Regions from separate parts of the Bartonella numerosa genome, predicted to be linked through region 3. Evidence: predicted binding sites of a transcription regulator. Region 3 holds the regulator's gene; each other region holds the start of a gene.
The links. Region 3 encodes LexA, which represses DNA repair genes until DNA is damaged. Its sites were predicted from a motif close to TGTTCNNNNTGTGTTCNG; they were not measured.
Positions count from the first base shown of each region.

Region 1: the regulator LexA is predicted to act here: its motif matches at 1,155-1,172, upstream of uvrA (excinuclease ABC subunit UvrA).
Region 2: the regulator LexA is predicted to act here: its motif matches at 1,739-1,756, upstream of dnaE (DNA polymerase III subunit alpha).

Region 1 is NZ_JAYMZI010000004.1:28,813-31,095, reverse strand. Features, by position in the region: gene gyrA (DNA gyrase subunit A) at 1-321, opposite strand, end outside; gene ssb (single-stranded DNA-binding protein) at 544-1,062, opposite strand; gene uvrA (excinuclease ABC subunit UvrA) at 1,277-2,283, shown strand, end outside.
Region 2 is NZ_JAYMZI010000004.1:60,558-62,840, reverse strand. Features, by position in the region: gene dnaE (DNA polymerase III subunit alpha) at 1-1,558, opposite strand, end outside; gene recG (ATP-dependent DNA helicase RecG) at 1,771-2,283, shown strand, end outside.
Region 3 is NZ_JAYMZI010000005.1:63,670-65,952, reverse strand. Features, by position in the region: gene ttcA (tRNA 2-thiocytidine(32) synthetase TtcA) at 1-200, shown strand, start outside; gene lexA (transcriptional repressor LexA) at 1,074-1,739, opposite strand.

The DNA.
Region 1 (2,283 bases), on a different contig from region 3:
TCGCAAAGAAAAATCCTGCGCCATGCGCACCAGCGCGTCATAAATGGAAGCGTCGCCATGAGGATGAAACTTCCCCATAACTTCGCCAACAACACCCGCAGATTTACGATAGGACTTATTGAATGAAAGTCCCATCTCGTTCATAGCATGCAAAATGCGTCGATGAACAGGTTTAAGCCCATCACGCACATCAGGAAGTGCACGCGACACGATCACACTCATCGCATAATCGAGATAAGAGCGCTGCATTTCATCAACTATGCTAACTGGTTCAACACCATTTAGCGCATCACGTTCTGATAGTGGAGTCAAATCAGTCACAATTTTAAGACTTTCAAAAAAAGAATCACTTCACCCTTTTTTATATCTAAAAATGTATCAAAATACCAACTTCCCTCCTACAATAGAGAAAAAGTTCAACAATATTCAATAAGTGGATCTATCTGCACTGAAAATTTTAGGCAAAACGACCCCCACATATTCTTTTTGAGCCCAAGCAAGAAAAAAATGAAAGTAACGACAATAGTAAACCTAAAATTACCATCAAAATGGCACATCGTCATCTAGCTTGTGTGAAAAACTTTCTTCGGAAAATTCACTATTTTGACCAAAAGCATTTCTCTGACCTGGACCACTCTCGCCAAAGCCGCCACTGCCGTAATTCCCGCTCTGCTGATTTGTTCCTTGCGGTTGTTCCCCACCTGCTGCCCCCCGCCCATCAAGCATTTGCAATTCACCACGATACTTTTGCAAAACAATCTCTGTCGTATAGCGGTCATTTCCGTTCTGATCTTGCCACTTGCGTGTCTGCAATTGACCCTCAACGTAAATTTTACTTCCTTTTTTTACGTATTGTTCTACAATTTTTATGAGATTTTCATTGAAAATGACGACGCTGTGCCACTCCGTACGCTCCTTGCGCTCGCTTGTACTGCGGTCGCGCCAACTTTCTGAAGTAGCAATACGCAAATTCGCCACCTGATCGCCAGAGTTCAAACGGCGGATCTCAGGGTCCGCGCCTAAATTACCAATCAAAATAACTTTATTAAGGCTGCCAGCCATGGTATAAACTCCAAAATTGTAAATTTTATTATTATAACAAAATATGACAACAACATACAGTTTATTCTATTGATGAAAACAAAAAGCTGCTACCTTCGCTCTATTTTCTTACGAAATTTGCACCCTACTCTTCTTTTAACTAATATTGTAATTCTAAATAAACAGTCCTATTCTGTCCTGGATGTTAATTTTGTCATATATGTCAAGGATAGACATGACCCATCAAAGATATATTTCTATTCATGGCGCACGTGAGCATAACCTTAAAAATATCAGCTTGGACCTTCCTCGTGACAAAATGATTGTGATAACGGGGCTTTCTGGATCCGGAAAATCATCCTTAGCCTTTGATACAATCTACGCCGAAGGACAGCGCCGCTATGTTGAAAGCCTTTCTGTTTATGCGCGTCAATTTTTAGAAGTAATGCAAAAACCGGATGTCGATAAAATAGAGGGACTTTCTCCCGCTATTTCTATTGAACAAAAAACCACCAGTAAAAATCCCCGCTCGACAGTAGGAACTGTCACGGAAATTTACGACTACATGCGCCTCCTCTTTGCGCGCGCCGGCACCCCTCATTCTCCTGCTACAGGACTTCCCATCGAAAGCCAGACGGTAAGCCAGATAGTAGATCAAATTATGGATTTACCAGAAGGTACGCGAGTTTTTATTATGGCTCCCCTAGTCCGAGGGCGAAAAGGAGAATACAAAAAAGAGCTGACAGAACTTTTAAAAAAAGGCTTCCAACGTGCTAAAGTTGACGGAAAATTTTACGAAATTTCTGATGTCCCTCCCCTCGATAAAAAATACAAACACGACATAGATGTAGTAGTCGATCGTCTCGTTGTGCGCGGTGGTATTGCATCTCGCGTGGCTGATAGTGTAGAGACGTGCTTAAACTTGGCAAATGGAATTGTTATCGCCGAAATGGCAGATCACCCTCTGATGCGACAAGAAAACGCAAAAGATTCCGCCAATAGATCAAGCAATGAAACACATAAGCGGCTTGTTTTTTCGGAAAAATTTTCTTGTCCCATATCAGGATTTTCTATCCCTGAGATCGAGCCACGATTATTTTCATTTAATAACCACTTTGGTGCTTGCCCTGTTTGTGACGGGTTAGGAACAAAAAAGGTGATAGATCTAAATAAAATCATCCCCGATAAAGATCTTACCTTAAAAGCTGGAGCAATCGTTCCCTGGTTTAAGTCCTCTTTATT
Region 2 (2,283 bases), on a different contig from region 3:
CAGGATCTTTCTTTTTTTCTTCTTCAAATTTTGGCTCATCTTTTATAGCGTCAGCCAATTCGACCTGGACGCCAGGAGTAGCAGGAATTAATTTCGTCAAATAATCCACCTGACGATAGGGAACCTCTAAAACACGCCCGACATCACGCAACACCGCACGCGCTTGCAATTTACCAAATGTGATAATTTGGGCAACTTGATCTCGGCCATATTTTTTTTGAACGTAACGAATAACCTCTTCCCGCCGCTCCTGACAAAAGTCAATGTCAAAATCCGGCATAGAAACACGATCAGGATTAAGAAAACGTTCGAATAAAAGAGAAAAACGCAGCGGGTCAATATCAGTGATAGTCAATGCATAAGCAACGAGAGATCCAGCACCCGATCCACGCCCCGGACCGACAGGAATTTCATTATTCTTCGCCCACTTTATAAAATCTGAAACGATAAGAAAGTAGCCAGCAAATTGCATACGCGTAATAACTGATATTTCATAGTCAAGCCTCTGCTCGTAATCTATGATCGTGTGTCCTTTAGCTAATCCAATAGTTTCGAGGCGCATTTTTAAACCAGCTTTAGCCTGATTTAGTAATTCTCTATCTTCTGCTTTTAAAGTAGAATCTGAACCAATAGATTGTTCTATAAAACGAGGCAAAATTGGCTTTCGAATTGGCGTGGCGGTATGACAACGCAATGCAATTTCAACACTATTTTCTAAAGCTTCCGGAAGATCAGAAAACAGTGCAACCATTTCGTCTTGTGATTTCAAATAATGATCCGGTGTTACACGCCTACGATCTGGATTAGAAACAACTTGCCCTTCTGCAACAGCCATCAACGCATCATGCGCTTCGTATCCTTCTTTATTGAGAAAAAAAGCCTCATTAGTCGCAACGAGAGGAATCTCGTGCACGTAAGCCATATCAATGAGCGCAGCTTCTATTTTAACATCGTAGGAACCATGCCGTTGCAATTCCACGTAAAGGCGATCAGAAAAAATTTTTTTTAAATCAGTTAAACACCCGACAGCACGTTCTCTTCTACCCTCTGCCAAAAGGGAGTTGATTGGCCCTCCTTTACCACCAGTCAATGCAATTATCCCTTCACTGTGAGACAAAAGCCAATCGGCTTTTATATGGGGAGGATCCGTGTCATTTTTATCAAGGTAAGCACGACTAACGAGCTTAACCAAATGGGCATAACCGACCTCACTGGCAGCCAACAAAACAATGGAGTAAAGATCAGAAGGATGGCGCCAATCAGCTAAACGCTGATCGTCATCCTCGTTACCAAAGTCAATCGTAAGCTGACAACCTATAATAGGTTGAAGACCATGAGAAATACAATGTTGAGAAAACTCCAAAGCACCAAATAGATTATTTGTGTCCGTTATGGCAACTGCCGGCACACAGTCAGAAATTGCATTTTGAACAATTTGTGGAATTTTTAAGGCTCCTTCAAGCAATGAATAAGCCGAGTGCACTCTCAAATGAACAAAGCGAGGAAGGCTATTTTTATCAAATTGTATTTTATTTTTAATTTTCGATACTCTCACCATTGCCCACTACAAAATAAGCGCTCCATCACAATTCTTTCCTCTCCGAAACCAAAGACATTTTAACCCATTAAGCTGAATCCACCAACCCAATTTCCTGCATATCCGGTAAACTTTCCACTTTCTTTGTATTCCATGTTAGACTTTCATCAAGAATATACCTATAATTGCAACGGACAAATTCACAAAACAAAAAGAGCAAGTTGGATTAATTTATGAATAAAAACCTTATTAGTCCTTTTTTTGCCCCCGTTCGCACCCTACCAGGAATTAACTCAAAGACGTCTGCTTTGCTGGCAAAAGTTTTAGGCATTGAGCTTACACAACGCGAGCCAACCCTCATTGATCTTCTTCAGTTAATACCTCACTCTGTTATAGACCGTCGAATGCGACCCAGCATTGCTTCCGTCCAAGAAGGAATGACCGTCACTCTCGAAATCGTCATCGATCAGCATCAGCCACCGCTAACTCGCCAAAACCGGTCGCCTTACCGCGTTACCGCTCATGATAAAACAGGCAAAATAAATTTGGTATTCTTTCATGCCCAACGTTCTTGGCTAAAAAAGCAACTGCCCGAAGGAAAAAAAATTATCGTATCGGGTAAAGTGGAGCGATTTAATGGACAACTTTCAATGGTACATCCAGATCATATCGTGCCGAGCGAACAATCAAGCCAAATTCCCCTAATCGAACCCATTTATCCTTCCACTGCAGGATTATCAGCAAAA
Region 3 (2,283 bases):
TGCAATTTCCTATTATTCCTTGTGGACTTTGCGGAAGTCAAGACGGTTTGCAAAGAAATGCGATGAAGGAAATGTTAAGAGACATTGAAAAGAAGATGCCAGGACGTAAGGATACGATGATTCGTGCTTTAACAAATGTCCGTCCTAGTCACTTACTTGATACAAAGATCTTTAATTTTAAAAATTTGCATGAAAGTTGAATATGACCAGAGGCGGGTCGTAATTTCTTCATAACTTTAAGCTGTAATGAAGGTATTACTAACAAAAAATAGAAAAGAACCGCGTGGAGTAATTCGTAAGAGACAATAAAAATTTATTCTAAAAATAAAAAGTCAAAGTTTGCTACATTAAGAGAGGAGTTATGGTGCTGTTTCGTACTTTTCGTGTCAGTTTGTCCCGGATGTTCGATTTTTTCCTATGTTACCAACTTAATGTGCAGAACAAACAATAAGAACTAACATATTGATTATAAAAAATATTAAAAATTTTCTATCATCCTAAGTATCCTAAAATTTATTTTCTTTGCAAAGGAAAGGTTTTTGTACCTATCACCCAATGTTGGTGGCATGTAGCAAGTTTTTATAAAATAAATTAATCCAGTAAAAAAACAACGATGAGAAAGACAAAGCGTAAATTCCCTCAATGTAGAGAGTTAGAATTTCAATGTTTAGTACAGCAAAACATAGCGTATATGGTGAGAACTTTGGCACTTTGTCATGATTATTTTTTTTACGATTCCAGCAACACATTAGAATGCTAGAAAACAACTGATTTAGGAAATTACTAATACACGTCCAGCTTGCCATCACAGCTCTTATATGAAATTTGTAATCTTTATCAAACTACTTAGAATCCACAACCAAGTTCTATCTCTAAAAAAATAAAATCAACACAGAACGCTACCGTGATGAGCACTACTTGTTTATATATTTGATAAAAAGCGCTGAATAACACTTTTATAATTTGAAGAAAATACCAATTTGTTTTTCGTTAAACATATACAAAAAAGTACTAAATAGCGCTACACAAGAATGCGCTCAGGATATCTCAGGTAGCGTTTTGCTTCCATACTTTCAATATTTTCTGATAAGTCCCACAAGTTTACCTTGTATTTGTACACGTTCCGGCTCGTACGTGCGGGCTTCGTAATGAGGATTTGCAGCCTCTAGCGCGATAGATGCTCCTTTACGTTGGTATCGTTTTAGAGTTGCTTCTTTTTTATCAATATATGCAACGATAATTTCACCTGATATGGCTACATTTTGACGTTTAATAATTATAGTATCTTTATCGAAAATGCCAGCTTCACTCATAGAATTATCTTTGACTTGTAAAGCATAGTGCTCACCTGAACCAATCATACACTGGGGCAAAGAAAGTGTATTTATTTTTTGCAATATAGCGGAAATCGGAACCCAGGCAGCGATTCGGCCCATGACAGGAATGGTAATATTTTTTTTACCTTCCTTTATTTCTGTTATACTAGGAGAGATTTTACAAGTCGAAGAAAAATTAAGTTCTATTTTGCCAGGAAAACGAACAACTTCCATTGCGCGGGCTCGGTTAGGCAAGCGGCGTATAAAACCCCGTTCTTCTAGGGCTGTAACAAGCCTGTGGATCCCAGATTTTGAGGCAAGCTCCAACGCGGTTCTCATCTCATCGAATGAGGGAGATACACCAGTTTTTTTTATATGATTATAGATGAACAAGAGTAGCTCATATTGCTTACATGTTAGCATTAAATGTTCCAATAAAAAAGCCGTCTAGGTATTTTTTAGTTAATTTACAAAACTTTACATACACATTATATCTTATCATTTACTTTTATAAGCAATAATAAATTAAAATTTATATTATTTATTAGTTCATCGTAGTTATAAATAAAATTTTATAAATGATTTTATTGTAAAATATATCTAAAGTTTAATTCTTTTCAAAGAAATACCGAAAAAATAACATCTTCCCAATTGAAGTAACAATCTCTTAAATACCTATCGACAATATCTCTCACGTATTCGCTCTGTTATTTTGCGAAAACGATAACATACATATACTTTCTTCCCTTGCATCTATTTTGTTCAAAGCCTCTGCAATTATATGCATTCTAATTATTGTCAATAGGTTTGAGCTGTTAGTTGTTTTTATCTGAATTTTAAAAGAAAGATCTGCATACATAGTGGCAATGAGAAGGAAAAATTAAAAAAAATATTAATAACTAAAATAAAGGACAATATTTCTTTTAAAAGGTGTTGACCAAATGAAAAGTCAACCGTATGTTTCACT